3 regions of the Enterobacter sp. UPMP701 genome follow, and region 3 is predicted to be linked to each of the others. Evidence: predicted binding sites of a transcription regulator. Region 3 holds the regulator's gene; each other region holds the start of a gene.

Region 1 (10,584 bases), on a different contig from region 3:
GCTGCTGATTGATGCTGATATCAACGGCCCGGGCAACGCGGTGGGGCCGTACTTTGAGGATACGCCGCTGAAAGAGTCGCTGGCAGCAACGCTTCAGCAGCTCCAGCTAGATGGCGATGTGAATGCTCGCTTACATCTTGATATCCCGCTGGACGGTGAAATGACCACCGCCAGAGGTGATGTCCGTCTGAAGAACAACAGCCTGTACATTAAACCGCTTGATAGCACCCTGAAAAACCTCAGCGGACAGTTCAGCTTTGAGAACGGTAACCTGAAGAGCGAGCCGCTGACCGCCAGCTGGTTTAATCAGCCCGTAAACATCGATTTCTCGACAACTGAGGGGCAAAAGGCTTATCAGGTGGCCGTTAATCTGGATGGCAACTGGCAGCCAGCGCGCATGGACGTCCTGCCGAAGCCGATCGCGACCTCAGTGGACGGCGCGGTCGCCTGGCAGGGGAAAGTGGCAATAGACCTGCCGTACCACGCGGGTGCGCAGTATAAGGTCGACATTACGGGCGACCTGAAGAACCTTCAAAGCCAGCTGCCTGCGCCGCTGGATAAACAGGCCGGGCAGGCACTGCCGGTGAAGCTGAACGTCGATGGCAACCTCAATAGCTTCGCGCTGACCGGAAGCGCGGGCGGGACAAACCACTTCAACAGCCGCTGGCTGCTTAACCGCAAGCTCACCCTCGACAAAGCCATCTGGACGACGGACAGCAAAACCACGCCGCCGTTGCCTGAGCATGCGGGCGTTGAGCTGAATCTCCCGCCGATGGACGGTGCAGAGTGGCTGGCGCTGTTCCAGAAAGGCGTTGGGCAAAACGTAGACGAAGCCGCTCAGTTCCCGCAGACCATTACCGTACGCACGCCGTCGCTGATGCTGGGCGGGCAGCAGTGGAACAACCTGAGCATTGTCTCTCAGCCAACCGCTAACGGCTCAAAAGTGGAGGCCCAGGGCAGGGAGATCAACGGCACGCTGACCATGCGCAATAACGCGCCGTGGCAGGCTGCGATCCGCTATCTCTACTACAACCCGGCCGCCGCGAATAAAGATAAACCGACGAATGCCTCGCCGCTGAGTAATACTTCCCGCGTCGACTTTAGCGGCTGGCCCGATCTCCAGCTGCGCTGCGCGGAGTGCTGGCTGTGGGGGCAAAAGTACGGCCGTATCGACGGTGATTTTGCCATCAAAGGCAATACGCTTACGCTCTCCGGCGGATTGATCGACACTGGCTTTGGCCGCATGACGGCGGGCGGGGAATGGGTGAATAACCCGGGCGAGCAGCGAACGTCCCTTAAGGGTGACATTAAAGGCAACAAACTGGATGCGGCAGCCAACTTCTTTGGTATCAGCACGCCGCTGCGTGGCTCCTCGTTTAACGTTAATTACGATCTTCACTGGCGTGCCGCGCCGTGGACGCCGGACGAAGCGTCACTGAACGGCATTCTGAAAACCCACTTTGGCAAAGGTGAAATCGCCGACGTAAGCACGGGGCGCGCCGGGCAGATCCTGCGCCTGTTGAGTTTTGATGCGCTGCTGCGCAAGCTGCGCTTCGATTTCAGCGACACCTTCAGCGAAGGTTTCTACTACGATTCCATCCGCAGTACGGCGTGGATCAAGGATGGGGTTATGCATACGGATGACACGCTGGTGGACGGCCTGGAAGCGGACATCGCCATGAAGGGCTCGGTCGACCTCGTGCGTCGCGAGCTGGATATGGAAGCCGTGGTGGCGCCGGAAATTTCCGCGAGCGTGGGCGTGGCGGCGGCCTTTGTGGTGAACCCGATTGTCGGTGCGGCGGTATTTGCCGCCAGTAAAGTACTTGGGCCGCTGTGGAGTAAGGTCTCCATTCTGCGCTACCGCATTACCGGTCCGGTGGATAAACCGCAGATTAACGAGGTGCTGCGCCAGCCGCGCAAAGATGCACAGCAATGATTTGACGTGGGCAGGTAATTGCCTCACTCTCAATAAATACGATCTTTATACCGCCACGGGCGGCAACGAACGAGTAGCAATACGATGAGTCTGAACCTGGTAAGTGAACATTTGCTCGCAGCGAACGGCCTGAGCCATCAGGACCTGTTCTCCATTCTTGGTCAACTGACCGAACGCCGTCTCGACTACGGCGATCTCTATTTCCAGTCGAGCTATCACGAATCCTGGGTTTTAGAAGACAGCATCATTAAAGATGGCTCATATAACATTGATCAGGGCGTTGGCGTGCGTGCCATCAGCGGCGAAAAAACCGGTTTTGCCTATGCAGACCAGATTAGCCTTGCCGCGCTTGAGCAGAGCGCGCAGGCCGCGCGTACCATTGTGCGTGATACGGGCGACGGCCGCGTAAAAACCCTGGGCGAAGTGCAGCATTCGGCGCTCTATACCAGCATCGACCCGCTGCAGAGCATGAGCCGCGAAGAGAAGCTGGACATTCTGCGCCGCGTGGACAAAGTGGCGCGCGCCGCCGACAAACGCGTGCAGGAGGTTTCCGCCAGCCTGAGCGGTGTGTACGAACTGATTCTGGTGGCGGCAACGGACGGCACTCTTGCTGCCGACGTCCGCCCGCTGGTACGACTTTCCATCAGCGTCCAGGTTGACGACAACGGCAAACGCGAGCGCGGCTCAAGCGGCGGCGGCGGTCGTTTCGGCTATGACTGGTTCCTGGGCGACGTTGACGGCGAAGCCCGCGCCGACGCGTGGGCAAAAGAAGCCGTGCGCATGGCGCTGGTGAATTTGAATGCCGTCGCGGCCCCGGCCGGGACATTCCCGGTGGTGCTGGGCGCAGGCTGGCCGGGCGTGCTGCTGCACGAGGCGGTGGGCCATGGTCTGGAGGGTGATTTCAACCGCCGCGGTACGTCCGTATTCAGCGGTCAGATGGGCCAGCTCGTCTCCTCTGAGCTGTGCACCGTAGTAGATGATGGCACCATGCTTGACCGCCGCGGTTCGATTTCTATCGACGATGAAGGTACGCCAGGCCAGTACAACGTGCTGATTGAAAACGGCGTGCTGAAAGGCTACATGCAGGACAAACTCAACGCGCGGCTGATGGGCGTTGCGCCAACGGGCAATGGTCGTCGCGAATCCTACGCGCACCTGCCAATGCCGCGCATGACCAATACCTATATGCTGCCGGGCAAATCCACGCCGCAGGAGATTATCGAATCCGTGGATTACGGTATCTTCGCGCCAAACTTTGGTGGCGGCCAGGTGGATATTACCTCCGGTAAATTTGTCTTCTCTACCTCAGAAGCGTACCTGATTGAGAAGGGCAAAGTGACCAAAGCGGTGAAGGGCGCAACTCTGATTGGCTCCGGCATTGAGGCCATGCAGCAGATTTCCATGGTCGGTAACGATCTGAAGCTGGATAACGGCGTGGGCGTCTGCGGTAAAGAGGGCCAGAGCCTGCCGGTTGGCGTGGGTCAGCCAACGCTGAAGGTGGATAACCTGACGGTGGGCGGCACGGCGTAATTTTTTCCCCCCTCACCCTAACCCTCTCCCCAACGGGGAGAGGGGACTGCCCCGTGCGGTCTTTTCTCCCTCGCCCCTTTGGGGAGAGGGCCGGGGTGAGGGGAAAGGCCTACTCTTTCCTTCTCCCCCGCATCCCCTGAAACAGCTCCGCCACTTCCACAAAATAGTCCGTCAGATAGTTAATACAGACCTGCACCTTCAGCGGCAGCTTGTCCTTTTCGGTATACAGGGCGTAGACCGGACGCGGATCGGACTGGTAGCGCGGGAAGAGGATCTCCAGCACGCCGCTGTTGATCTCATTGATCACCCACATCAGCGGCACGTAGGCGATCCCTGCGCCGGCCACCAGCCAGCGGGAGATGGTCATCGGATCGTTGGTGACGAACCGGCCTTCAGGCAGCAGTCGGGTAGAAATGCCTTCCGGGGCAATCAGTTCAAATTCATTATCGGGGCGGACGCTGTACTCCAGCCAGGAGTGGTTGGCGAGATCGGCAGGTTTCTCCGGCACACCGTATTGCGCCAGATAGCTCTTCGAGGCGCAGACCACCATCGGCATGCTGCCCAGCCGACGCGAGAACAGGCTGGAGTCCTGCAACGCGCCGACGCGGATCACCACGTCCAGCCCGTCGGCGATGAGATCCGGCGCAGGTATCCCCGTCACCAGATTCACCGTTAAGCCCGGATACTCCTTCAGCATTTCCGCCGTCATGGCGGCGAGAACATTTTGTGCCATAGTTGAAGAACACCCTATGCGCAGCGTGCCGATAGGCGTGTTGTTGAACGCATAAAGCTGTTCATGGACATCCTGCACTTCATGCAGCATGCGGCGACAACCCTGATAGTAAATTTTACCCGCTTCTGTGAGGCCAATGCTGCGGGTGCTACGGTTGAGCAGCTTAACCTGCAGTTCATCTTCCAGCTTAGATACCGTCTGGCTGATGGAAGAGACGCTCATCTGAAGCTGGCGCGCAGCGGCGGTAAATGAGCCGAGTTCAACCACTTTGGCAAAGACGGACATGCGTTTTAAACGTTCCATTGTTCACTCTGGCTTAAAAGTGATTTAGATCACATATGATAGATAACAGCATAACAGTTACGTTAATATATTATTAATTACATAACGGCTGCGCCATTCTCGCCCGGCGTTTCTTGCTCTCCCGCGATGGCGTGCGCTTAAAAATTCTGAAGCCTGCACTCTCTCTTATCAAGGTCAACATGAGTCTGTTTCCCGTTATCGTGGTGTTCGGTTTGTCGTTCCCACCGATATTTTTCGAGCTTCTTTTATCACTGGCGATCTTCTGGCTGGTGCGCAAGGTGCTGGTCCCGACCGGGATCTACGATTTCGTCTGGCATCCTGCATTGTTCAATACCGCGCTGTATTGCTGCCTGTTTTACCTGATATCGCGCATGTTTGTCTGAGGTTGATGTGAAAACGCTAACAAGAAAAATCTCCCGCACTGCCATCACGATGGCGCTGGTTATCCTCGCCTTCATCGCTATTTTCCGCGCCTGGGTTTATTACACCGAATCACCGTGGACGCGTGATGCACGCTTCAGCGCTGATGTAGTGGCAATAGCCCCTGACGTGGCCGGTCTTATCACGGCGGTTAACGTTCACGATAACCAGCTGGTGAAGAAAGATCAGGTCCTGTTCACCATCGACCAGCCTCGCTACCAGAAAGCGCTGGAAGAAGCGGAAGCCGACGTGGCCTATTACCAGGCGCTGGCCGCGGAGAAACGCCGCGAGGCGGGGCGTCGTAACCAGCTGGGCGTTCAGGCTATGTCTCGCGAAGAGATTGACCAGTCCAACAACGTGCTGCAAACCGTACTTCACCAGCTGGCGAAAGCCCAGGCGACGCGCGATCTGGCAAAGCTCGATCTGGAGCGTACCGTGATCCGCGCGCCGTCCGATGGCTGGGTGACCAATCTGAACGTCTATGCCGGGGAGTTTATCACTCGTGGCTCAACCGCCGTGGCGCTGGTTAAACAGAATTCCTTCTATGTGCTCGCCTATATGGAAGAGACCAAGCTGGAGGGCGTTCGTCCTGGGTATCGCGCAGAAATCACGCCGCTTGGCAGCAACCGCGTCTTTAAAGGCACCGTCGATAGCGTCGCTGCAGGAGTGACCAACTCCAGCAGCTCTAACGATGCAAAAGGGATGGCGACGGTGGATTCCAACCTTGAGTGGGTGCGTCTGGCCCAGCGCGTGCCGGTACGTATTCATCTGGATGAGCAGCAGGGCAACCTGTGGCCAGCGGGCACCACGGCGACGGTGGTGATCACCGGTGAAAAAGACCGGGATGCCAGCCAGGACTCTATCTTCCGTAAAATTGCCCACCGCCTGCGCGAGTTTGGTTAATCGCCATGGGTATCTTTACCATCGCCAGCCAGCACATTCGCTTCGCCGTTAAGCTGGCATGCGCCATTGTGCTGGCGCTGTTCGTCGGCTTTCACTTCCAGCTGGAAACGCCTCGCTGGGCGGTGCTCACCGCGGCGATTGTCGCGGCGGGTCCTGCCTTCGCCGCGGGTGGAGAACCCTATTCCGGCGCGATCCGCTATCGCGGGATGCTGCGTATCATCGGGACCTTTATCGGCTGTTTTGCGGCGCTGACCATTATTATTCTGATGATCCGCACGCCGCTCCTGATGCTAATGGTCTGCTGTATCTGGGCGGGCTTCTGCACCTGGATTTCATCTCTGGTGAAAGTTGAGAACTCCTACGCCTGGGGGCTGGCGGGCTATACCGCGCTGATTATTGTCATCACCATCCAAAGCGAACCGCTGCTCGCGCCGCAGTTTGCGGTGGAGCGATGCAGCGAGATTGTGATTGGTATTGTCTGCGCGATCGTGGCTGACCTGCTTTTCTCCCCGCGTTCGATCAAGCAAGAGGTGGATCGCGAGCTGGACGCGCTGATAGTTGCCCAATACCAGCTGATGCAGCTCTGCATTAAACATGGCGACAGCGAAGAGGTGGACAAAGCCTGGAGCGGGCTGGTTCGTCGTACGCAGGCGCTGGAAGGAATGCGCAGCAACCTCAATATGGAGTCATCGCGCTGGGCCAGGGCGAATCGTCGTCTTAAGGCTCTGAATACCGTCTCCTTAACGCTGATTACCCAGGCATGCGAAACCTATCTTATCCAGAACACCCGCCCGGAGGCGGTCACCGACACGTTCCGCGAACTGTTTGCCGAGCCGGTAGAGACCGTGCAGGACGTGCATAAGCAGCTTAAGCGCATGCGTAGGGTGATTGCCTGGACCGGGGAGCGCGACACGCCGGTAACCATCTACACCTGGGTCGGCGCCGCGACGCGTTATCTGCTGCTTAAGCGCGGCGTGATCGGTAACACCAAAATCAGCGCGGCGGAAGAAGAGGTACTGCAGGGAGAAGTGGTGATCAAGGCGGAATCTGCCGAGCGTCATCACGCGATGGTCAACTTCTGGCGTACCACGCTTGCCTGCATGCTCGGTACACTGTTCTGGCTGTGGACGGGCTGGACGTCCGGCAGCGGCGCGATGGTGATGATTGCCGTCGTGACCGCGCTGGCGATGCGTCTGCCTAACCCGCGCATGGTCGCCATTGATTTCCTCTACGGCACCATTGCCGCACTGCCGATAGGCGCGCTCTATTTCCTGGTCATCATCCCGTCGACGCAACAGAGCATGCTGCTGCTCTGTATTAGCCTTGCGGTGATGGCGTTCTTTATCGGCATAGAAGTGCAAAAACGGCGCCTGGGATCGCTGGGGGCGCTGGCGAGTACGATTAACATCATCGTGCTGGATAACCCGATGACCTTCCACTTCAGCCAGTTCCTCGACAGCGCGCTGGGTCAGCTGGTGGGCTGCTTCCTGGCCATGATGGTGATTCTGCTGGTACGGGATAACTCGCAGGCAAGAACGGGCCGCGTGCTGCTGAACCAGTTTGTATCGGCTGCCGTATCGTCCATGACCACCAATACCGCGCGTCGTAAAGAGAACCACTTGCCCGCGCTCTATCAGCAGCTGTTTTTACTGCTGAACAAATTCCCGGGCGATATCGCGAAGTTCCGCCTGGCGTTAACCATGATTATTGCGCATCAGCGTCTGCGTAACGCGCCGGTACCGATTAACGACGATCTGTCGGCCTTCCACCGCCAGCTGCGTCGCACCGCCGACCATGTGCTTTCCGCCAGCAGTGACGACAAACGCCGTCGTTACTTTACTCAACTGCTTGAAGAGCTCGATATCTATCAGGAAAAGCTCAAGCACTGGGAGGCACCGCCTCAGGTGACCGAGCCGGTAGGGCGGCTGGTGTTTATGCTGCATCGCTACCAGAATGCCCTCACGGATAACTGACCGACGTAAAAAAACCGACGCCAAAAGCGTCGGTTTTTTTGTGGCTATACTTATTCCAGCACGTACTTACATTCAGGAAGGGAGAACACATGACGACTCAGGCGCTTCAGGACAACACCCTTTTTCAGACCGGTTATCTGGTTGACGGCATCTGGAAAACGCTGGACACAACGTTTGATGTGCTGAACCCCGCGACCGGTGAGGTCATCGCTAAAGTTGCGAAAGCGGGTAAAGCGCAAACCGAAGAAGCGATCGCAGCGGCCACCAAAGCCTTCCCGGCATGGCGTGCCAAAACCGCAAAAGAACGCTCGGCGATCCTTTACCGCTGGTACGAACTGATTATTGAGAATAAAAGCTGGCTCGGACGGTTGATGACCACCGAGCAGGGCAAGCCCCTGAAAGAGGCGGAAGGGGAAGTCGAGTACGCCGCCAGCTTTATCCAGTGGTTTGCCGAAGAGGCCAAACGCGCGAACGGTGAAATTATTCCGCCGATCAAGCCCGGCTCGCGCATTCTGGCGACCCGTGAACCCATCGGCGTCGTGGCGGCCATCACGCCGTGGAACTTCCCGATGGCGATGCTTACCCGTAAGTTAGGTCCGGCGCTGGCAGCCGGGTGCACCGGGGTGATCAAACCGGCCAATAACACGCCGCTCAGCGCCTTTGCGCTGCTGGCCCTGGCAAAACAGGCGGGCGTGCCGGATGGCGTGCTCAACGCGGTGGCCGGAAATACCCATGAAATCAGCGATGCGATCATGGCCAGTCACGACGTGCGTAAAATCTCCTTTACCGGTTCGACCTCCGTCGGCAAAACGCTGGTGCGTAACGCCGCAGAAACCATGAAAAAAGTTTCGATGGAGCTGGGAGGGAATGCCCCGTATATCGTCTTTGAGGATGCGGACATCGAGGCTGCGGTAAAAGGCGCGATCGCCAATAAATTCCGCAATGCCGGGCAGGTCTGTGTCAGCGTGAACCGCTTCTACATTCAGGAAACCGTCTACGACAAGTTTGTGAATAAACTCGCTGATGCGGTTAATGCCCTTAAGGTGGGGAACGGCCTTGAGGATGGCGTCGTCGTCGGGCCGCTGATTGAATCCGCTGCGGTCGACAAGGTCCGTGAGCATGTTGAAGATGCGGTCACACGAGGAGCGACCGTGCTGGCGGGCGGTAAACCTCATCCGCTGGGCGGTAATTTCTGGATGCCAACCGTGCTGGGCGACTGCCACGAAGGCATGAAGCTGGCAGAAGAAGAGACGTTTGGCCCGGTTGCGGCGTGTTTCCGCTTCACCTCGGAAGATGAAGTCATCCAGCGCGCGAATAACACCCCTTATGGGCTGGCGGCTTATTTCTACACCCAGAACCTTTCCCGAGTTTTCCGCGTTTCACAGGCCATCGAGAGCGGGATGATCGGTATTAACGAGTGCGCCGTTTCCACCGAGCTGGGGCCTTTCGGCGGCGTAAAAGAGTCCGGTCTTGGACGTGAGGGATCCGTGCTGGGGCTGGAAGAGTATCTGGAAGTTAAAACCCTGCATATCGGGGGATTATAATAGACAGGGCGGCAGATGCCGCCCGCCTGGACTGGGTGGCTGGCAATGAAAACCTATACCTTTGATTTTGACGAGATCGACAGTCAGGAAGACTTCTATCGGGAATTTATCCGGGCGTTTGATCTTGAACGGGAAAGCGTGACGAATCTGGATACGCTGTGGGACGTGGTCACCGGCAGCATGCTGCCGCTACCGCTGGAGATTGAGTTTATCCATCTGCCCGATAAGTTGCGCAGACGTTTCGGTGCGCTGATATTACTCTTCGATGAAGCGGAAGAAGAGCTGGAAGGACAGCTGCGTTTCAATGCGCGCCACTGATTAAGCATAAAAAAAGCCCCTGACCAGCAGGCCAGGGGCAAGTCGTATGATGAGATACGACGAGGGTTTATTTATACAGTTCAGCCGTGGCATGCCAGTGGTCACCCTGATTCAGTTCGGTGACGCGATAGCTGCTGGCGCCTGCCTTCTCAGCTTTGGCGGCCAGTTCCTGACGAATGTCCATCGGGGAGCCGGTGACAGACGTGACGGAGATGCTGCCCATACGCTGCAGATTTTGTGCCTGGTCGGCGTTCACTTGCTGTACGGCTGCGCTCGCGCCGAAAGAGAGAACAGATGCCAGACCAAGGGTTGCGATGATCAATTTGGTTTTCATAGTCTTTACTCCTGAACAGGTTTTTTGCTCAACGGCGAGAAGGGTTGAACTGCTATTTTTATACCTGGTGCCGTTGAGTGGAGATGTAGGTCTTCAGTAATTACTTAAACTTATTTGTACAGCTCAGCGGTAGCGTGCCAGTGGTCACCGGAACGTGCTTCGATGATGCGATAGGATGACGCACCTTTTTCTTCCGCTTTTTTGTTCAGCATCTCATGCATGTCCATTGGAGACGTGCCAACAGCGCCGACGGAAACCGTACCGATTGCCTCACGGGATTGCGCCTGGTCAGCATTAATAGCGTCAGCCGCGAAAGTACCGAAGGACAGGACAGACAGGACGCTCAGCGCCGCTACAGTAGTTTTGATTTTCATGATTCTTACCTCGTCGAATTTTTTAGTGGGGTCTTGTTTCGTGACCCTCATCACAAAATCAAGTATACACTAATAACGGCAAAAATTAATACCAGACTAATGGTTTCCTTTGTTATTACGTGTTAACCACGCTTTTTTTTATAACCAAATTGCATAACATTGGCTGTAATTTGTTCACATATGAGTGTTATCTCTAAGAAAATCATATGGATATGC
Region 2 (10,584 bases), on a different contig from region 3:
TATGCCACCGGCAACGCGCTGGCGCATGCGGGGGTGATCAGCGGCTTCGATATGACCGTTGAGGCAACCCTGACTAAACTTCACTATTTACTGAGTCAGGATCTGGACATTCAGTCCATTCGCAGCGCGATGATGCAAAACCTGCGCGGCGAACTGACTCCGGACGAATAAGGAGTACTCATGAAGCAACGCGCCCTGCTACTGGTCGATTTGCAAAATGATTTCTGTGCGGGCGGTGCGCTGGCCGTCGCCGAAGGTGACAGCACCGTTGACGTGGCAAACGCCCTGATTGACTGGTGCAAAGCCCGCGGCGAAGCGGTTGTCGCCAGCCAGGACTGGCACCCGGCGAACCACGGCAGCTTTGCCAGCCAGCACAACGTTGAGCCTTTCACTCAGGGAGCACTCGACGGGCTGGCGCAAACCTTCTGGCCGGATCACTGCGTGCAGCAGACGGAAGGCGCGGAGCTGCATCCGCTCCTGCATCATAAGGCCATCGACGCGGTGTTCCATAAAGGTGAAAACCCGGCTATCGACAGCTATAGTGCGTTTTTCGATAACGGGCATCGCCAGAAAACGGCGCTGGACGCGTGGTTGCGTCACCATGAAGTCACGGAGCTGATTGTGCTGGGCCTGGCAACGGATTACTGCGTGAAGTTTACCGTGCTGGACGCGCTCCAGCTGGGCTATACCGTCAGCGTCATCACCGACGGCTGTCGCGGGGTGAACATTCACCCGCAGGACAGCGCTCAGGCGTTTATGGATATGGCCGCCGAAGGCGCCACGCTGTATACGCTGGCAGACTGGCTGGAAACGCAGGCGTAGCCTTTTAGCCGGGTGGCGGCTGCGCTTACCCGGCATTTCCTCTCCGATCCCCATAAAGTGAACTCCCTCGCATCCTCAGCGAAGCGGCAATGTTATTCTCTTCAGGCTGTTTTTTCGCCACGCCTTTTCTGTGGCGTGGTTATTTTTATTTAGTCAAAGAGGAACTTATATGAAACGTTTGCCCTTGCTGGCAGCATTACCTTTGCTTTGCGCTTCACTTGCGTCCGCCGCGCCCCTGATGTCCGTGGGCTACTTTAACGGGGGTGGAGATGTGACCGCCGGACCGGGTGGTGATATCAATAAACTCGACGTTCGCCAGATCACCCACCTGAACTACTCGTTTGGTCTTGTTTATAACGACGAGAAAGACGAGACCAACGCCGCGCTGAAAGATCCGGCGAAACTGCATCAAATCTGGCTGTCGCCAAAAGTGGCGTCCGATCTGGCCCTCATTCCCACCCTACGTAAACAGAACCCGAATCTGAAAGTCCTGCTTTCCGTTGGCGGCTGGGCCGCGCGTGGTTTCTCTGGCGCAGCGGCAACCAAAGAGAGTCGCGCGGTGTTTATCCGCTCCGCGCAGGAGATTGTTGAGAAATACGGTCTGGACGGGATCGACCTCGACTGGGAGTATCCGGTCAACGGCGCGTGGGGGCTGGTTGCAAGCCAGCCCGCCGACAGGGATAACTTCACCGCCCTGCTGAAAGAGATGCGCGACGCGTTCGGGCAGAAAAAGCTGGTGACCATCGCGGTGGGCGCCAATGCGGAAAGTCCGAAAAGCTGGGTGGATGTCAAAGCTATTGCCCCGCTGCTGGACTATATCAACCTGATGACCTACGACATGGCGTACGGGACACAGTATTTCAACGCGAACCTGTATGACTCCAGCGCCTGGCCGACCGTGGCCGCTGCCGACAAATACAGCGTCGATTTTGTGGTGAACAACTATCTGGCCGCCGGGCTGAAGCCGCAGCAGATGAACCTCGGGATTGGTTTCTATGGCCGCGTACCGAAACGTGCCGTAGAGCCGGGAATCGACTGGACGAAACCGGATGCGCAAAAAAATCCGGTCACCCAGCCCTACTTTGGACCGCAGGAGATCGGCTTGTTTAAGTCGCTCGGCTATGACCTGACCAAAGATACCTACGTGAAGTACAACGATATTGTGAAGAAGCTCTTGAACGATCCGCAAAAGCGTTTTACCGAGCACTGGGATGACCAGGCGAAGGTGCCGTGGCTGTCGGTGAAAGGTGCCGATGGCAATGCGCTGTTTGCGATTTCCTATGAGAACCCGCGTTCCGTTGCGATCAAAGCGGACTACATCAAGGAGAAAGGTCTCGCCGGGGCGATGTTCTGGGAGTATGGCGCGGACGATAATAATCAGTTAGCAAAACAGCTGGCGGAGTCGCTCGGGATACCGCATAAGCAGTAAGACAATCAAGCCCTCTCCCCGTGGGTGAGGGCTGCAAGCTGCACCGTTATTGCATTTTCATCGTCGCAATCGGCTTCGGCGTGATGCCAAAATCTTCCTTCAGTTCGCGCTTGCTCTTCATCACCATCTGACCGTTGGTGTCGATAGTCATGTGCTGCGCGTCGATGTTATTGCGCGCTTGCCACAGCATTACCAGCTGCAGACTGTTTTCTTTTTGCTCAGGCGTGAGCGCCACACCATCCGGCCATTTTCCCAGTTCAACGGCGGTCACCAGACGCTGATAAACTTCCGGAGTCATCCCGTTAATCATGTCATCGATATTCACGATCTCTCCCTTTCAAAGGAATAATTTGCTGAATCGTTTTTTCAACCCTTAATCTGGTCGCCGTTTTCATCATCAGTGAAGCTCATTGAGGCTGAATTGACGCAGAAACGCTCGCCCGTTGGCTGAGGACCATCCGGGAAGACGTGCCCCAGGTGCGCGTCGCAGTTGCCACAGCGAATTTCGGTACGCACCATACCGTGCGACGAGTCGGTCAGATAGCGGATTGCATCGTCGCTCACCGGCTCGTAAAAGCTTGGCCAGCCGCAGCCGGAGTCGTATTTCGTTTGGGAATTGAACAGCGGGGCATCACAGACCAGACAGTGATAGATGCCGTCTCGCTTGTTGTGCAGCAAACGCCCGGTAAATGGCGGCTCCGTGCCGTGATTCTGCGTCACGTAAAACTGCATTTCTGTGAGGTTTTTTTTCAAATCGTCAGGGTTACGTTGGTTCGACATATGCTTACATCTCGCTGTAGAAACAGACATCTTTTAACCCGAATTCTAACAAAACATTAACACCCTTGCGTGCACTTTTGTTCTAAACTTATGTGTCGCGAAAAGGCGGTCAGGCAATTGTGATCATGTTCACATTTTTATCCTGCGAGGACTTTAAAATTCCGGGCGCAGCCCCCATGTGGTTGCAAGCTCAAAGGGAAAGTGAGGCGAGTCAGTCGCACAAACGTTAGTCACAGGATTGATTTGTCGCAATGATTGACACGATTCCGCTTGACGCTGCGTAAGGTTTTTGTAATTTTACAGGCAACCTTTTATTCACTAACAAATAGCTGGTGGAATATATGACTATCAAAGTAGGTATCAACGGTTTTGGCCGTATCGGCCGTATTGTTTTCCGTGCTGCTCAGAAACGTTCTGACATCGAAATCGTTGGTATCAACGATCTCCTGGACGCTGAATACATGGCGTACATGCTGAAGTACGACTCAACTCACGGTCGTTTCGACGGCACCGTTGAAGTGAAAGACGGCCACCTGGTTGTTAACGGCAAAACCATCCGCGTTACTGCTGAGAAAGACCCAGCTAACCTGAAATGGAACGAAATCGGTGTTGACGTTGTTGCTGAAGCAACCGGTATCTTCCTGACCGACGAAACTGCACGTAAACACATCACTGCGGGCGCGAAGAAAGTTGTTCTGACTGGTCCATCCAAAGACAACACCCCAATGTTCGTTCGTGGTGCAAACTTCGAAACTTACGCTGGCCAGGACATCGTTTCTAACGCATCCTGCACCACCAACTGCCTGGCACCGCTGGCTAAAGTTATCAACGACAACTTCGGCATCATCGAAGGTCTGATGACTACCGTTCACGCGACCACCGCTACTCAGAAAACTGTTGACGGCCCGTCTCACAAAGACTGGCGCGGCGGCCGTGGCGCGGCTCAGAACATCATCCCATCCTCTACCGGTGCGGCTAAAGCTGTAGGTAAAGTACTGCCAGAACTGAATGGCAAACTGACTGGTATGGCGTTCCGCGTTCCAACTCCTAACGTATCCGTTGTTGACCTGACCGTTCGTCTGGAAAAAGCTGCTTCTTATGAAGAAATCAAGAAAGCAATCAAAGCTGCTTCCGAAGGCGCAATGAAAGGCGTTCTGGGCTACACCGAAGACGACGTTGTATCTACCGATTTCAACGGCGAAGTGTGCACTTCCGTGTTCGATGCTAAAGCGGGTATCGCACTGAACGACAACTTCGTGAAACTGGTTTCCTGGTACGACAACGAAACCGGCTACTCTAACAAAGTACTGGACCTGATCGCTCACATCTCCAAATAAGTTGAGATGAGTGTTTGATCCAAAAAGGCGACTTCGGTCGCCTTTTTTATTTTTAAGACAGAGGATTGCTTAATGATTAATAAAATTTTTGCACTTCCGGTAGTCGAACAACTTACCCCTGTGCTCTCCCGCCGTCAGATTGACGGTGCCGACGTTATCGTCGTTGACCATCCGCGCGTCAAAGCGTCCGTGGCGCTGAACGGCGCTCATCTGCTCTCCTGGAAACCGGAAGGTGAAACGGAAGCGCTGTGGCTGAGCGACGCCACCTCGTTCAAAAAAGGGGATGCGATTCGCGGCGGCGTACCGATCTGCTGGCCGTGGTTTGGCCCGTCAGCGCAGCAGGGTTTACCTTCGCACGGGTTTGCCCGTAACCAGCAGTGGACGCTGAAAGCGCACAACGAAGACGACAACGGTGCGGTACTCACCTTTGAACTGAAAGCCAATGATGAAACTCGTGCCCTGTGGCCGCACGATTTCACCCTGTACGCCCGTTTCAAACTGGGTCAAACCTGTGAGATTGAGCTGGAAGCCCACGGCGAGTTCGAAACTACCTCTGCCCTGCACACCTACTTCAATGTGGGTGACATCAGCGCTGTGAAAGTGAGCGGCCTTGGCGATACCTTTATCGATAAAGTCGATAACGCGAAGGAAGGCAAACTGAGTGACGGCGTTCAGGCTTTCCCCGATCGTACCGACCGCGTCTATCTGCACCCGGAAGCATGCAGCGTCATTCACGACAGCGCCCTGAACCGCAGAATTGAAGTGGTTCACCAGCATCACAGCAACGTGGTGGGCTGGAACCCGGGTCCTGCTCTGTCCGTAAGCATGGCCGACGTGCCTGACGACGGTTATAAAACGTTCGTCTGCGTGGAAACGGCCTGCGTGACCACGCCGCAGAAAGCGAGTGAAGAAAAGCCGTCTCGTTTAGGACAGACGATCCGCATCGTTAAGCGATAATACCGCTGCACCACACTAAAGCAAACGGGGCGCATGGCGCCCCGTTTTGATGCAAAGAATGCACTGCATTAATGCACAATCAGAACTTGTAGCTCACACCCACAGAGAAGATGCCAGCCCAGGACTTATCGACCATCGGGCTATCTTTCACTTCATCGCTCAGACGCTCATAACGGCCAGTGCCGTAAACGCTCCAGTCGCCGAGGAAGTTATAGCTCGCGGTCAGCTCCAGGTAAGGATCCCAGCCGTCATCCGCGCTGTAGCTTTTCAGACCACTGCGGCGTGACTCGTTTTTAGAAACGCCGTAGTAGTAGTCGTTATAGTTTTCGCTATTGTACTGCACGCCAATACCCGGCGTCAGGGTGAGACCACCGTTGGTATAGCGATACAACCATGCCAGATCCCAGATAAAGCCGTTGCTGTTATCCAGCGTGTCACCCGCCAGGGCCGTACGCAGGAAGCCATACTGGGTGTTATGGACATAGGAAAGCCCGGCCATCATGGAGCTTTTACGCTTGTCGAGCTGACGAAGCGCGTGGCTATCGCTGTCGCCTGGCTTGAAGTGCGTTGGATCGTAGTAAGCCATGATGGAGAGCTTGTCGGCCGTATCGTTCCACAGATAGTAGCCGCCGCCGAGACCGCGGAACCAGAAGTTATCGCCTTCATAGGTGACAACGGGAACGGGATACACATCGCGGTCATACTGCTTGTATGGGCTGTTAATCACGCCAACGCCCGCGCCAACCGTCCACTGACTTTCCGCCTGAGCGGTGCTAACTGCGGTCGCGGCAAGGATGCCCAATGCCAGAAGTTTGAGTTTGGTCACAATCCATTCTTTCCTGTAGTCAAATAATCAGCGGGTGAAGTGTAACCGCCATTCCCGTACATCCCAAAATTTTTTGCCTGCTAATCAGTCTGATTAACCCGTTATTTTTCACTTTTCAGATGACAGCCCGCTTTCATTTATATGACCAATGAATGAAAAACGCGCTTAAGCCTTATAACTCAGGTGGAAATTTTTGGATGAGTTATTGATATGTCATTGAAATTAGATTTTCTCAGCATGCAAGTTTGGCAAATGCCATCTACGCTTAAATTTAAGAAGAGTTTTCCTGGGCACCTGCGGTTCTTAGCGTCTGACCTGGCACACAGGTTGCTGCTCTGGCAGTGGGGTGCGAGAGATTCTCTTCCGGGAGCCTCCACTACTCATACGAACGGCTCTTATCCTGTGCTAAAAAACGAAAGGACGGCATGCCATGAATATATTCGATCACTATCGCCAGCGCTATGAAGCTGCCAAGGACGAAGAGTTCACACTGCAGGAGTTTCTTACCATTTGTCGGCAAGATCGCAGTGCCTATGCCAATGCGGCAGAACGGCTATTGATGGCTATTGGTGAGCCAAACATGGTTGATACTGCCCTGGAGCCACGGCTTTCCCGTCTGTTTTCGAATCGGGTGGTTGCCCGATATCCTGCGTTCGAAGAGTTCTATGGTATGGAAGATGCCATTGAACAGATTGTCTCCTATCTGAAGCATGCCGCTCAGGGTCTGGAAGAGAAGAAACAGATCCTCTATTTACTCGGCCCGGTCGGTGGCGGTAAATCCTCGCTGGCTGAACGCCTGAAATCACTGATGCAGCGCGTGCCTATTTATGTGCTGAGCGCCAACGGCGAGCGCAGCCCGGTGAATGACCATCCGCTGTGCCTGTTTAACCCGCAGGAAGATGCGCAAATTCTGGATAAAGAATATGGCATCCCGCGTCGCTACCTCGGCACCATTATGTCCCCATGGGCGGCAAAACGCCTGCACGAGTTTGGCGGTGATATCACCAAATTCCGCGTGGTGAAAGTGTGGCCGTCTATCCTGGAACAGATCGCCATTGCTAAAACAGAGCCGGGTGATGAGAACAACCAGGATATCTCGGCGCTGGTGGGTAAAGTCGATATCCGCAAGCTGGAAAACTTCGCGCAGAACGACCCGGATGCCTATGGTTACTCAGGCGCGCTGTGCCGCGCGAACCAGGGGATTATGGAATTCGTCGAGATGTTTAAAGCACCGATTAAAGTGCTGCATCCCCTGCTGACGGCGACCCAGGAAGGGAACTACAACGGAACGGAAGGTATTTCTGCCCTGCCGTTTAATGGAATTATTCTCGCCCACTCGAACGAATCTGAATGGGTGACCTTCCGTAATAACAAAAACAATGAGGCCTTCCTTGACCGCGTGTACATCGTCAAGGTGCCTTATTGCCTGCGGATCTCTGAAGAGATCAAAATTTACGAGAAACTGCTTAACCACAGCGAACTGGTGCACGCGCCTTGCGCACCGGGAACCCTGGAAACGCTGTCTCGCTTCTCCATCCTGTCGCGCCTGAAAGAGCCGGAAAACTCCAGCATCTATTCGAAAATGCGCGTCTATGACGGTGAAAGCCTGAAAGATACCGATCCAAAAGCGAAGTCCTATCAGGAATACCGCGACTACGCCGGGGTTGATGAAGGGATGAACGGTCTGTCCACGCGCTTCGCGTTTAAGATCCTCTCCCGCGTCTTTAACTTCGACCATACGGAAGTGGCGGCCAACCCGGTGCATCTGTTCTACGTGCTGGAGCAGCAAATTGAACGCGAGCAGTTCCCACAGGAGCAGGCTGAACGCTACCTTGAGTTCCTGAAAGGCTACCTTATCCCGAAATACGCCGAGTTCATCGGCAAAGAGATCCAGACGGCCTATCTGGAATCCTATTCAGAATACGGGCAGAACATTTTCGACCGTTATGTCACCTACGCTGACTTCTGGATCCAGGATCAGGAGTACCGCGACCCGGATACCGGCCAGCTGTTTGACCGTGAATCCCTGAACGCGGAGCTGGAAAAAATTGAGAAGCCTGCCGGGATCAGCAACCCGAAAGACTTCCGTAATGAGATTGTGAACTTCGTCCTGCGCGCCAGAGCGCATAACAACGGGCGTAATCCGAACTGGACCAGCTACGAGAAGCTGCGCACGGTTATTGAGAAGAAAATGTTCTCCAATACCGAAGAACTGTTGCCGGTGATCTCGTTTAACACCAAAACCTCAACCGATGAGCAGAAGAAACACGACGATTTTGTCGACCGAATGATGGAAAAAGGCTACACCCGCAAGCAGGTTCGCCTGCTCTGCGAATGGTATCTGCGCGTGCGTAAATCGTCTTAAAACAAGTGCCCGGCGGCGTCTGCGCTTGCCGGGCCAACAAAAACGCAAGTTGGCAAATGCAGTACGGGGGGTATATGACCTGGTTTATTGACCGGCGTCTTAACGGCAAAAACAAGAGCACGGTGAACCGCCAGCGCTTCTTGCGTCGTTATAAAGCGCAAATTAAACAGTCGATCTCCGAGGCCATCAACAAACGCTCGGTGACCGACGTCGACAGCGGCGAGTCTGTCTCCATCCCTACCGATGACATCAGTGAACCGATGTTTCATCAGGGGCGCGGCGGCCTGCGCCACCGCGTTCATCCAGGTAACGACCACTTCGTTCAAAACGACAGAATTGAGCGTCCTCAGGGCGGCGGCGGTGGTTCAGGAAGCGGTCAGGGACAGGCCAGCCAGGACGGTGAAGGTCAGGATGAGTTCGTTTTCCAGATTTCGAAAGATGAATATCTCGACCTGCTGTTTGAGGACCTTGCTCTGCCGAATCTGAAAAAGAATCAGCACCGTCAGCTTAACGAATACAAAACCCATCGCGCGGGCTATACCGCCAACGGCGTGCCTGCCAATATCAGCGTGGTGCGTTCGCTGCAGAATTCACTGGCGCGCCGTACGGCCATGACGGCAGGGAAACGTCGTGAACTGCGCGAGCTGGAAAGTAACCTGAAGGTCGTGGAAAACACGGAACCAGCGCAGCTGCTGGAAGAAGAGCGCCTGCGTAAAGAAATTGCCGAACTGAGAGCGAAGATCGACCGCGTGCCGTTTATCGACACCTTTGACCTGCGCTACAAGAACTACGAAAAACGCCCTGAGCCTTCGAGCCAGGCCGTAATGTTCTGTCTGATGGACGTGTCCGGCTCGATGGACCAGGCCACCAAAGATATGGCGAAGCGTTTCTATATCCTGCTCTATCTGTTCCTGAGCAGAACCTACAAGAACGTGGAGGTGGTCTATATCCGCCATCACACCCAGGCCAAAGAGGTGGATGAACACGAGTTCTTCTACTCCCAGGAGACCGGGGGCACCATTGTATCAAGTGCCCTGAAGCTGATGGACGAAGTCGTGAAAGAGCGTTATGACCCGGCGCAGTGGAACATTTATGCCGCGCAGGCGTCCGATGGCGATAACTGGGCCGACGACTCACCGCTGTGTCACGAGATTCTGGCGAAGAAAATTCTGCCGGTGGTGCGTTACTACAGCTATATCGAAATCACCCGTCGCGCCCACCAGACCCTGTGGCGGGAGTATGAACATCTGCAATCGATGTTCGATAACTTTGCCATGCAGCATATCCGTGACCAGGATGATATCTATCCGGTGTTCCGGGAGCTGTTCCACAAGCAAAGCGCGAACAGCAATGCATAATCCTACAGCCAGCGAACGCGCTGGCTGTTTTCTTTCGCCCCCCGTAAATCCCGTGCTAATGTAACAAGTTGCATACTGGATGATCATCGGGGAAATCGTGATGACTGACGACGTAATTGGAACAAGAACCCACCAACAGCTGATGACCTTACTCACCGAGCAGGGCGCCCGTTTTCGCGTTATGGAGCACGAGGCGGTCGGGAAATGTGAAGCAGTGAGTGAAATCCGCGGAACCGATCTGCGTCAGGGTGCAAAAGCCCTGGTTTGCAAGGTAAAGGGAAACGGCGTAAAAAAACACGTACTGGCGATTCTGGCCGCCGACCTGCAGGCCGATCTGAGCCAGCTTGCCAGCCACTTTGGTGGTCTGAAAGCTTCCCTCGCCAGCCCGGCCGAGGTCGATGCCCTGACCGCCTGCGTTTTCGGTGCGATCCCGCCCTTTAGCTTCCATCCTGATTTGGCACTGGTGGCCGACCCGCTGCTGTTCGAGCGTTTCGACGAAATTGCCTTTAACGCCGGTGTACTGGAGAAATCCGTGATTATGGACACCCAGGATTACCTGCGCATCGCCCGTCCTGAGCTTGTAAACTTCCATAAAGCGTCGTCGTGACGGCGCTAGCCTCTTCTTTCCAGAAACAGCACGGAGGCGATGAGAATCACGGCAATAGCGAAAAACGATGAGGAGATGATCAGCGTTTCAACAAACATGTGAT
Region 3 (10,584 bases):
GGGCTGCGTGAACTGTGCGATGAGCATCAGGCGCTGCTGGTGTTTGATGAAGTGCAGTGCGGAATGGGGCGTACCGGAGACCTGTTTGCCTACATGCACTACGGCGTGACGCCGGATATTCTGACCAGCGCCAAAGCGCTCGGCGGCGGTTTCCCGGTGAGCGCGGTGTTGACGACGCAGGAAATTGCCTCCGCGTTCCACGTCGGGTCTCACGGCTCCACCTACGGCGGCAACCCGCTGGCGAGCGCCGTGGCCGGCGCCGCGTTCGACATCATTAACACGCCGGAGGTGCTAAACGGCGTTAGCGCGAAGCGCGAGCTGTTTGTGAAGCATCTCCAGCAGATAAACGATAAGTACGCCGTTTTCAGCGAGATCCGCGGCATGGGGCTGCTGATCGGTGCCGAGCTGAAGCCGCAGTACAAAGGCCGCGCGCGCGATTTCCTGCACGCCGCCGCCCACGAAGGGGTGATGGTGCTCAATGCCGGGCCGGACGTGATGCGTTTTGCGCCGTCGCTGGTGGTAGAAGACAATGACATTGAAGACGGGTTAACCCGCTTTGCCGCGGCGGTCGAGAAGATCGTTAAAGGCTAATACTCGGTTCGCTTTAACCGGCGCGTTAACCAAATGCCGTGATGCGGGCGCTGACGCCATGCCACCGACGAAATGGTGTGCATGGTGTTCAGATGTCCCAGCACGCGCTGCAAATGCTGCTCCAGGGTGCTCATCGGCCCGTGGGTCAGCGTCTCCGGCGCTTCCAGAATGTTTGAATCCCCCGACTCACCCGGCGCGTCATACTCCAGACGCTGCTGACACCTCTGCAACGCAATTTCACACGACTGCAAATAGCGTTGCGCCAGGTCTGGCGTCAGCATCGTGTGTTCGCGCGCCAGCGTGGTCATGGCATTAATGTGCTCGACGATAAACTGGCTGTGCGTGACCCACAGCTTCATGTCTGCCAGATAGTGCGCGTTAAAGCCCGGCTCCTGCATCGCCTGGTTAAGGGAGTTAAACAGGGCGTTGTGCGCCTGGTTGACCTTCATGCGCTCGTAGGCCAGCGGAGAGGGCTGCGGGTCATCGCTCAGAATAAGACGAATGGCCTGCTGGTCAGCTTCCAGCGCGTCGTGGGCGTTCTGCCTCAGTAGCCCGCTCTGCCACTGCGGCCACAGCCAGACCATGCCGCCAAAGGCGATCAGGCAGCCAATCAGCGTGTCGATCAGACGGGCAACAATAAACTGTTCGCCGTTAAGCGTAAGTAGTTGCAGGGTATACACCGCCGTCACCGTAAAGCCCACCATCGCCCAGCCGTAGTTTTTACGGATAATCAGATAGCTAACCAGAGTGATCGCCAGCATGCCCGCCAGGGTATAGCCCTCGGGGACGTGGAAGTGCAGCGTCACGCCCGCAATAATCAGACCCGCCATCGTGCCGCCAGCCCGGTGCAGAATGCGCACCCGCGTGGCGCCATAGCCATTCTGGGTGACAAACAGCACGGTCATTAAAATCCAGTAGGGTTTCGGCAGGTGCAGGGCCATTCCCATCAGGCTGGCGATGCTGAGCATGACGCTAATCCTTGCGGCGTTGCGCAGGGCGGAAGATTTCAGCGACAGGTAGCTTTTAAGGGCGGGCAGCAGCGGCAGACGTTTCTGTTTATCCGCCATCAGGTCGCGGGGGTAAAGCGGGCGCTGGGTGCGCAGCACGCGGGCGATGCGGCTAAAGTGCCATGCGGCAAACTGGCCGACCGGGTTTTCCGGGTGCTGGCGTGCAATTTTCTCCAGCGCGCCGAGCTGTTTGTCCATGGAAAAGCGTGTCGGGTAGCGGTGATAGAGAATATCATCGGCCAGCACCCGCAGGCGAGCGGAGACGGTTTGCGCGTTCCAGCGGATCACCGCTTCGGCATGGCTGCGCTCAACCAGCTTTTGCACCTCCTGCGGATGGTGCAGGCTTACGGAAATATGCTCCTGCAGATCGAGCCCGACCTGGAAGGTGCGCAGCAGCCGTTTGTATTCGTGATTTCTGTTGGCGGCAAGCATGTGCAGCTGCTGATAGCACTGGCTTATCAGGTCCACCACCTTTTGCTGGCGCGCAAGCAGCGGCGGCAGCGATTTTTCCGGGTCGGTATGCTGGGTGAGCAGGGTGTATTTGGCTTCGCAGTAATCGGCCAGTTGGCGGTAGAGCAGGCTCAGGGATTCGCGCAGCGGCTGTTCCCGCCACAGCCAGAACCAGAACCAGTTAAACAGCCCGTACCACAGCGTGCCAAGGGCGTAGATCAGCAGCGGCTCCCACACGGGCATATTCCCGGCCAGGCTCAGGGTGAAGATGGCCGCAATGAGTGACGCGGGAAGCAGACGGGCATGGAGCGAGCTGATTTCGGCGGTGACGCCGAGAGTCATCGCCAGCACGGTCAGGATCAGCGGCAGCGGAATGTCGCGGGCCAGTAAGATCTGGACGGCAAGGCTACAGCCAGCAAACAGGCTGCCACCGATAATCAGGCGTTTGAAAAAGCGTTTATGCGGCGTATCCAGACCGGCAATGTTGCAGCAGGCGGGGACGAGGGAAAACAGCAGACCTTGCTGAAGGTGTCCGAGGATCAGGCCCACGGCCACAGGAAGACACAGCACCAGCGTTTGTCGCAGTGCGTAGTTAACTTCCGGGTGATAGATCAGCCTGCGCCACATGGGGAATAGAGACAAAAACGGCGTGACACCTTGCGATGACACGCCGTTTGACCGGGATTAACGGGTTCCGTAAACCACGATGGTTTTACCGTGGGCGGAGATCAGGTTTTGATCTTCCAGCATTTTCAGAATACGGCCCACTGTTTCGCGGGAGCAACCGACGATCTGACCGATTTCCTGACGGGTAATTTTAATTTGCATGCCGTCAGGGTGGGTCATCGCGTCTGGCTGTTTCGCCAGGTTCAGCAGGGTCTGCGCGATGCGGCCGGTAACGTCCAGGAAGGCGAGGTTACCCACTTTCTCTGACGTGACCTGCAGACGGCGCGCCATCTGAGAAGAAAGACGCATCAGGATGTCAGGGTTAACCTGAATCAGCTGACGGAATTTCTTGTAGGAAATTTCAGCCACTTCACATGCTGTCTTTGCTCGAACCCAGGCGCTACGTTCCTGGCCTTCTTCAAACAGGCCCAGTTCACCGATAAAATCGCCCTGGTTCAGATAAGAAAGGATCATCTCTTTGCCTTCCTCATCTTTGATCAGCACTGCCACCGAGCCTTTGACGATGTAATACAACGTTTCCGCTTTTTCACCCTGGTGAATCAGCGTGCTCTTCGATGGGTACTTATGAATGTGGCAATGAGACAAGAACCATTCGAGAGTCGGGTCTGTTTGCGGTTTGCCAAGCACCATGCGCTGTTATCCTCTGTTATAAGCTGTCACCAGAGTCATCAGATGCATCCGGACTCTGGGGTTGCAATCGAATTCTTACCCATACCCTGGGAAGTCGGCTGTCGTAACGTTTCGCAGCCAGTAAAGTTTGATGTCCTCTGCATACATGTGTAACGTCAATGTATTACTGTAGCATCCTGAGTGTTTTAGCATAGCTTTCGCCGCGTGTCTCCTGGTGTCTCGCTTCAGCATGATGCAGGTCGCCTTCCATTGCGAGAAATGTAACGTGCGCGTAATCTGTCACCAAAAATGCAACGTTGGAGTTAATGAATATGCAAGCGCGCGTGAAGTGGGTTGAAGGTTTAACGTTTCTGGGCGAGTCCGCATCAGGACACCAGATTTTGATGGACGGTAACTCCGGCGATAAAGCGCCAAGCCCAATGGAAATGGTGCTCATGGCGGCAGGCGGATGCAGCGCGATTGACGTGGTGTCGATTCTGCAAAAAGGCCGTCATGACGTGACGGATTGCGAGGTAAAACTCACTTCAGAACGTCGCGAAGAGGCGCCACGCTTGTTTACCCATATTAACCTGCACTTTATCGTCACCGGCAAAGAACTGAAAGACGCGGCGGTTTCACGTGCGGTGGATCTTTCTGCGGAGAAATACTGCTCTGTGGCGTTAATGCTGGAGAAAGCGGTAAAAATCACCCATTCGTATGAAGTGATCGAGGCTTAATTATTGGGGCATCGTGCGTGTTGATGCCCTCACCCTAACCCTCTCCCACAGGGAGAGGGAACATGTTCACGCGATCTGCTTCCCTTCCATCAGTCGCTGAACCAGCGGCGTCATGATGAGCTCCATCGCCAGCCCCATTTTCCCGCCCGGTACCACTAACGTGTTCATGTGCGAAATAAACGAGCCCTGCAGCATCGCCAGCAGCCAGGGGTAATCTATACCTTCGAGATTGCGGAAATGGATCACCACAAAGCTCTCATCCAGAGACGGGATACTTTTGGCGGCAAACGGGTTGGAGGTGTCCACCGTCGGCACGCGCTGGAAGTTAATGTGGGTGCGGGAGAACTGCGGCGTGAGGTAATTGATGTAATCTTCCATGGAGCGCACCACCGAGTCCATTACCGCCTCGCGCGAATGGCCGCGCTCGCTCATGTCACGCGTCAGCTTCTGGATCCATTCCAGGTTAACGATAGGGACCACGCCGACCAGCAGATCCACATGGCGTGCCACATCGTGCTGAGGCGTAACTACGCCACCGTGCAATCCTTCATAAAACAGCACGTCGGTCGGTTCCGGCAGCGGTTGCCAGGGGGTAAAGGTGCCCGGCACCTGGTTCCAGGGTACGGCTTCGTCGTAGGTGTGCAAATACTTGCGGGACTGCCCGGTGCCGCTCTGCCCGTATTCACGGAAGGTCTGTTCCAGCAGGCCGAAATCATTGGCTTCCGGGCCGAAGTAGCTGATGTGTTTACCCAGATCGCGCGCCTTGCGGATCGCCATGTCCATCTCAGGCCGCGTATAGCGGTGAAAGCTGTCGCCTTCGACCTCCGCCGAACGGAGATTCAGCTGGGCGAAAATCTTGCGAAAAGCGAGGCTGGTGGTGGTGGTTCCCGCACCACTCGAGCCCGTAACGGCAATAATGGGATGTCTGGCAGACATAGCAACTCCCTGACTGAAAAGGTTGGAAGATCAGCCGTGAAACGCGTTGCGGGGCATGATATTGACCGTCTCATGCAGTTCTGACCACACCAGCACCACGTCGCCGCTTTTCAGCTGGCGTTTTACATCGTTGACCTTTTGCTCAAGCGAACGCTCATGTTCACCATAATCGGTGCCTTCGCGTAATACAAAGCTTTCAATCAGATTATCGAGCGTTTCGGGAGCCAGATCCTGCCAGGGAATGATCATTTTGCACCGTCCAGATAAGGAGTAAGCCAGTCAGGAATTCGCGCCTCCAGCCACATTTTCGGCTTGCGCAGCGTGCCGCCGATGAACCCCACGTGGCCGCCATGCTCGGTCAGCTGGTAGTGAACGTTGTCAGGCAGGAATTCCTGCGCGGGAATAGAGTGATGATCCATAAACGGGTCATCTTTGGCGTGAATAATCAGCGTCGGCTGCGTGATCTTGCTGAGCAGCGGCATGGCGCTGCACTGACGATAATAGTCAATCGCATCGGCGAAGCCGTGGATTTTCGCGGTGATCAGGTCGTCGAACTCGCGAATACGGCGCACCTTTTTCAGCTGGCGCAGGCTTACCGGCAGGGTATCCGGGTAGGCCTTCAGCTTTCGCGCCGCGTTGGCTTTTAGCAGGTTGAGCAGATAGCGCTGATAGACGCGGGAAAAGCCTTTTTCCATGTGGTAGCTGCACTGCTCCAGCATAAACGGCGCGGAAACAATGACGGCGGCATTCAGCGGTACGCTGTCGCCCTCTTTTGCCAGCAGGCAGGCCAGCATATTGCCGCCCAGCGAGTAGCCCACGGCGGCCGTTGGCACGGTGCCGTAATTTTCCCGCAGCCAGTGTAAAAACCAGGTGCCGTCTTCGGTTTCACCCGAGTGATAGATGCGTTTCTGACGATTGGGCTCGCCGCTACAGCCGCGAAAATGCATCACCACGCCGAGCCAGCCGCGCGCTTTTGCCGCCTCAATTAACCCATGTGCATACGGGCTGTGCAGGCTGCCCTCTAAACCGTGAAACACCACCAGACGCGGCTTATGACGAGCCTGCTCCGGCGCTTCGCTCCAGGCGAGATCCAGAAAGTCGCCGTCGGGCAGATCGAGCCGTTGCCAGTGCGGGGTGAACTGAACCTTGCGGCGAATCAGCCGCGGCAGCATGGTTTGCAAATGGCAATTGGCCACGCCGCGCATGGGCACGAATTCGGTGCTGTCTTCGGCTGCAATGTCGAAGTCTGATGGAATGATTTGGGTCATAAGCGCGATGCTGATTCTTGTCGGAAATTTACGATACTTTCCGAATTGTACCCCGTTTAGCCTGGATTTCCGAACCAGGGACAGATTCCGTTCGCACAACGGGGTAAATACGTCACTCCGCCTGCAGCATCGCTTCCAGCTGTTCCTGCGCGTCCAGCCACGCCATTTCGCACTCTTCAAGGCTGGATTTGGTCTTCGCCTGCGTTTGCAGGCAGTCCGTCAGTTCGGCTTTACGGCTCTGGTCGTACAGACCGCTATCACCCAGCTTCTCTTCAACGGAGGCCAGCGTGGCGTTGAGCTTTTCCATCTCTTTTTCAAGACGGGCAATCTCTTTACGCAGCGGCTGCGTCTGGGTGCGCAGCTCGGCTTCGCGACGTTTCTGGTCTTTACGCGACCGCGCGCTGTTGGCGTTGTCTTTCGCTGACTCTTCCGGCTGGTTTTCCTGCTTTTGTACATCCGTCAGCCACTGCTGGTAGTCTTCCAGATCGCCGTCGAATGGTTCGACTTTGCCGCCGTGCACCAGGTAGAGATCGTCCGTGGTGGAGCGGATCAAGTGGCGGTCGTGCGAAACGACAACCAGCGCGCCTTCGAACTCAATCAGCGCTTCGGTCAGCGCCTGACGCATGTCGAGATCAAGGTGGTTAGTGGGTTCGTCGAGCAGCAGCAGGTTCGGGCGCTGCCAGACGATCAGCGCCAGCACCAGACGGGCCTTTTCGCCGCCGGAGAAGCGCTCGGTGTTTTCAGTCACCTTATCGCCCTGGAAGCCGAAGCCGCCGAGATAGTCGCGCAGTTTCTGCTCCATCTCCTGCGGCGCCAGACGTGCCAGGTGCTGAATCGGCGATTCATCCGCGCGTAAAAATTCCAGCTGATGCTGAGCGAAATAGCCCAGCTTGATGCCCTTCGCCAGGCCGATTTCACCGCTGACCGGGTTAAGCTCGCCCGCCAGCAGTTTGATCAGCGTGGATTTACCGGCGCCGTTGCGCCCCAGCAGGCCAATGCGTGAACCCGGCACCAGGTTGAGCTTGATGGAGTCGAGAATAATGCGGTCGGCGTAGCCTGCGCTGACCTTTTCCATCTTCAGCAGCGGATTGGGCAGGCTTTCCGGTGCGCGGAAGCTGAAGTGGAATGGGTTATCCACGTGTGCCGGGGCGATCATCTCCATGCGTTCCAGCATCTTGATGCGGCTCTGGGCCTGCTTGGCTTTTGACGCTTTAGCTTTGAAGCGATCCACAAAGCTTTGCAGGTGCGCCACGCGCTGCTGCTGGCTTTCATACATAGACTGCTGCTGGGCAAGACGCGTCGCGCGCTGGCGCTCGAAGGAGCTGTAGTTGCCGGTGTACTCGAACATCGTTTGCTGTTCGATATGAATGATTTTATCCACCACCGGGTCGAGGAAGTCGCGGTCGTGGGAGATCAGAATCAGAGTGCCCTGATAGCTCTTGAGCCACTTCTCCAGCCAAATAACCGCATCGAGATCGAGGTGGTTGGTCGGTTCATCGAGCAGGAGCAGGTCGGAGCGGCAGATCAGCGCCTGCGCCAGGTTGAGGCGCATACGCCAGCCGCCGGAGAAGTCGCTGACCGGACGTTCAAGCTGTTCGTTGCTGAAGCCCAGGCCGTGCAGCAGGCTGGAGGCGCGGGAGCGAATGGTCCAGGCGTCGATGGCGTCCAGCTTGCCGTGAACGGTGGCGATGGCGTGACCATCGTTGCGCTCGTTCGCGGCATTGAGTTCCGCTTCGAGCTTGCGGTATTCGCGATCGCCGTCGATAACATAGTCGAGCGCCGGTTCGCTCAGGGCTGGTGTCTCCTGGTTTACCCAGGCGAGCTGCCAGTTTCCCGGCCAGGTAAAGTTACCGCCATCTGCGCTAATCTCGTTTTTCAGCAGGGCCAGCAGGGTTGATTTACCGCAGCCGTTTTTGCCGACCAGACCCACTTTCTGGCCCGGGTTGATGGTAGCAGTGGCGTTATCCAGCAGGACGCGCACGCCGCGACGAATTTGTAACGAGGAGAAAACAATCATAGAAGCGCCGTATGTTCCGACTATGTTAATTTGTCATTATGATAATGTAAGGTGTGGGCCATTTTCCGCACCGGGCCGCCATGGTAGCCCAAAACAACGACGATACACAAAAACAGAAACAAGACCGGGAGGGGAATGATGTCTCAGACAGCAAAAGTGCTGCTGCTGTATGCCCATCCGGAATCTCAGGACTCGGTGGCGAACCGGGTGCTGCTTAAGCCGGCCACACAGCTCAGTAACGTAACGGTGCACGATCTCTACGCGCACTATCCTGATTTCTTTATTGATATTCCTTACGAGCAGGAACTGCTGCGTCAGCATGACGTGATCGTGTTCCAGCATCCGCTTTATACCTATAGCTGTCCGGCGCTGCTCAAAGAGTGGCTGGACCGCGTGCTGAGCCGGGGCTTCTCCAGCGGGGTGGGGGGCAACCAGCTGGCGGGAAAGTACTGGCGTAGCGTCATCACCACCGGTGAGCCTGAAAGTGCATACCGCCACGACGGGCTGAACCGCTATCCGATGAGCGATATCCTCAGGCCATTCGAACTGACGGCGGCAATGTGCCGTATGCACTGGATGAGCCCGATTATCGTCTACTGGGCACGGCGACAGGATCCGAAAGCGCTGGCGAGCCACGCCAGAGCCTACGGTGAATGGCTGGCATCACCCATTCCGGCTGGAGGTCGTTAAATGGAAGGATCGAATTTGCTCCTCGCCGGGGTGCTGTTTTTATTTGCGGCGGTCGTCGCGGTGCCGCTTGCTGCACGCATTGGTATCGGTGCGGTGTTGGGTTATCTGCTGGCGGGGATCGCGATTGGCCCCTGGGGGCTGGGATTCATCAGCGATGTAGATGAGATTCTCCATTTCTCCGAGCTGGGCGTAGTGTTCCTGATGTTTATCATCGGCCTGGAGCTGAATCCTTCAAAATTGTGGCAGCTTCGACGCTCTATTTTTGGTGTGGGGGCGGCTCAGGTGCTGTTCAGCGCCGCCATCCTGGGCGGGCTGCTCATGTTGACGCAGTTTTCCTGGCAGGCGGCAGTCATCGGCGGGATAGGCCTTGCGATGTCCTCCACGGCGATGGCGTTGCAGCTCATGCGCGATAAAGGGATGAACCGCAATGAAGCCGGACAGCTCGGCTTTTCGGTGCTGTTGTTCCAGGATTTGGCGGTGATCCCGGCGCTGGCGCTGGTGCCGCTGCTGGCGGGGTCCGGCGACGATCACTTCGACTGGGCAAAAATTTCCATGAAGGTGCTGGCTTTCGCGGGCATGCTGATTGGCGGACGTTTCCTGTTACGTCCGGTGTTCCGCTTTATTGCCGCCTCGGGCGTGCGCGAGGTGTTTACCGCCGCGACGCTGCTGCTGGTGCTCGGCTCGGCGCTGTTTATGGACGCACTGGGGCTGTCGATGGCGCTGGGCACCTTTATCGCCGGGGTGCTGCTGGCGGAGAGTGAATACCGGCACGAGCTGGAAATTGCCATCGATCCCTTCAAAGGGCTGCTGTTAGGCCTGTTCTTTATTTCAGTGGGGATGGCGCTCAACCTTGGCGTACTCTATACCCATCTGCTGTGGGTCATTGTTAGCGTCGCCATTCTGGTGGCGGTGAAGACGCTGGTACTGTACGTCATGGCGCGTATTTATGGGCTGCGCAGTTCAGAGCGCATGCAGTTTGCCAGCGTGTTGAGCCAGGGGGGAGAGTTCGCGTTTGTGCTGTTTTCCACCGCCTCCTCCCAGAAGTTGTTTAAAGATGACCAGATGGCGCTGCTGCTGGTGACGGTCACGCTGTCGATGATGACCACGCCGCTGCTGATGAAGCTGGTGGATAAACTGCTGTCGCGCCGCCTGAACCCGGCGGACGATGAAGATGAAGCGCCATGGGTGGAAGACGATAAGCCGCAGGTGATTGTGGTGGGCTTTGGTCGTTTCGGACAGGTGATTGGACGCCTGCTGATGGCGAACAAAATGCGCATCACAGTGCTGGAACGCGATATCAGCGCGGTTAACCTGATGCGCAAATATGGCTACAAGGTCTATTACGGTGATGCCACCCAGCTTGAGCTTCTGCGCTCGGCCGGGGCGGAAGCCGCGGAGTCTATCGTCATCACCTGCAACGATCCGGAAGACACGATGAAGCTGGTGGAGCTGTGTCAGCAGCACTTCCCGCACCTGCATATTCTGGCGCGTGCCCGGGGACGTGTTGAGGCTCACGAACTGCTTCAGGCAGGTGTGAAACACTTCTCGCGTGAGACGTTCTCCAGTGCGCTGGAGTTGGGCCGCAAGGCATT

Evidence for each region. Region 3 encodes CRP, which controls carbon source genes, mostly activating them, when cyclic AMP is high. Its sites were predicted from a motif close to ATGTGANNNNNNTCACAT; they were not measured.
Region 1: the regulator CRP is predicted to act here: its motif matches at 4,520-4,537, upstream of aaeR (HTH-type transcriptional activator AaeR).
Region 2: the regulator CRP is predicted to act here: its motif matches at 3,149-3,166, upstream of msrB (peptide-methionine (R)-S-oxide reductase MsrB).

The regions. Positions count from the first base shown of each region.
Region 1 covers NZ_JBSKJN010000013.1:50,811-61,394, reverse strand. The annotation lists gene yhdP (AsmA2 domain-containing protein YhdP) at 1-1,936, shown strand, start outside; gene tldD (metalloprotease TldD) at 2,021-3,466, shown strand; gene aaeR (HTH-type transcriptional activator AaeR) at 3,576-4,502, opposite strand; gene aaeX (p-hydroxybenzoic acid efflux pump operon protein AaeX) at 4,682-4,885, shown strand; gene aaeA (p-hydroxybenzoic acid efflux pump subunit AaeA) at 4,893-5,825, shown strand; gene aaeB (p-hydroxybenzoic acid efflux pump subunit AaeB) at 5,831-7,798, shown strand; gene ACWKXT_RS20630 (NAD-dependent succinate-semialdehyde dehydrogenase) at 7,888-9,342, shown strand; gene ACWKXT_RS20625 (barstar family protein) at 9,388-9,660, shown strand; gene yhcN (peroxide/acid stress response protein YhcN) at 9,728-9,994, opposite strand; gene yhcN (peroxide/acid stress response protein YhcN) at 10,105-10,368, opposite strand.
Region 2 covers NZ_JBSKJN010000001.1:386,199-396,782, reverse strand. The annotation lists gene ansA (asparaginase) at 1-171, shown strand, start outside; gene pncA (bifunctional nicotinamidase/pyrazinamidase) at 181-822, shown strand; gene ACWKXT_RS01910 (glycoside hydrolase family 18 protein) at 992-2,251, shown strand; gene ACWKXT_RS01905 (YeaC family protein) at 2,298-2,576, opposite strand; gene msrB (peptide-methionine (R)-S-oxide reductase MsrB) at 2,618-3,031, opposite strand; gene gapA (glyceraldehyde-3-phosphate dehydrogenase) at 3,373-4,368, shown strand; gene ACWKXT_RS01890 (D-hexose-6-phosphate mutarotase) at 4,441-5,325, shown strand; gene ACWKXT_RS01885 (MipA/OmpV family protein) at 5,405-6,151, opposite strand; gene yeaG (protein kinase YeaG) at 6,582-8,516, shown strand; gene ACWKXT_RS01875 (YeaH/YhbH family protein) at 8,591-9,874, shown strand; gene ACWKXT_RS01870 (YbaK/prolyl-tRNA synthetase associated domain-containing protein) at 9,975-10,481, shown strand; gene yoaI (small membrane protein YoaI) at 10,487-10,584, opposite strand, start outside.
Region 3 covers NZ_JBSKJN010000010.1:34,943-45,526, reverse strand. The annotation lists gene argD (bifunctional acetylornithine/succinyldiaminopimelate transaminase) at 1-591, shown strand, start outside; gene ACWKXT_RS18770 (YccS/YhfK family putative transporter) at 588-2,675, opposite strand; gene crp (cAMP-activated global transcriptional regulator CRP) at 2,733-3,365, opposite strand; gene ACWKXT_RS18760 (OsmC family protein) at 3,677-4,081, shown strand; gene ACWKXT_RS18755 (phosphoribulokinase) at 4,148-5,017, opposite strand; gene ACWKXT_RS18750 (YheU family protein) at 5,048-5,266, opposite strand; gene ACWKXT_RS18745 (hydrolase) at 5,263-6,285, opposite strand; gene ACWKXT_RS18740 (ABC transporter ATP-binding protein) at 6,398-8,302, opposite strand; gene kefG (glutathione-regulated potassium-efflux system ancillary protein KefG) at 8,438-8,992, shown strand; gene kefB (glutathione-regulated potassium-efflux system protein KefB) at 8,993-10,584, shown strand, end outside.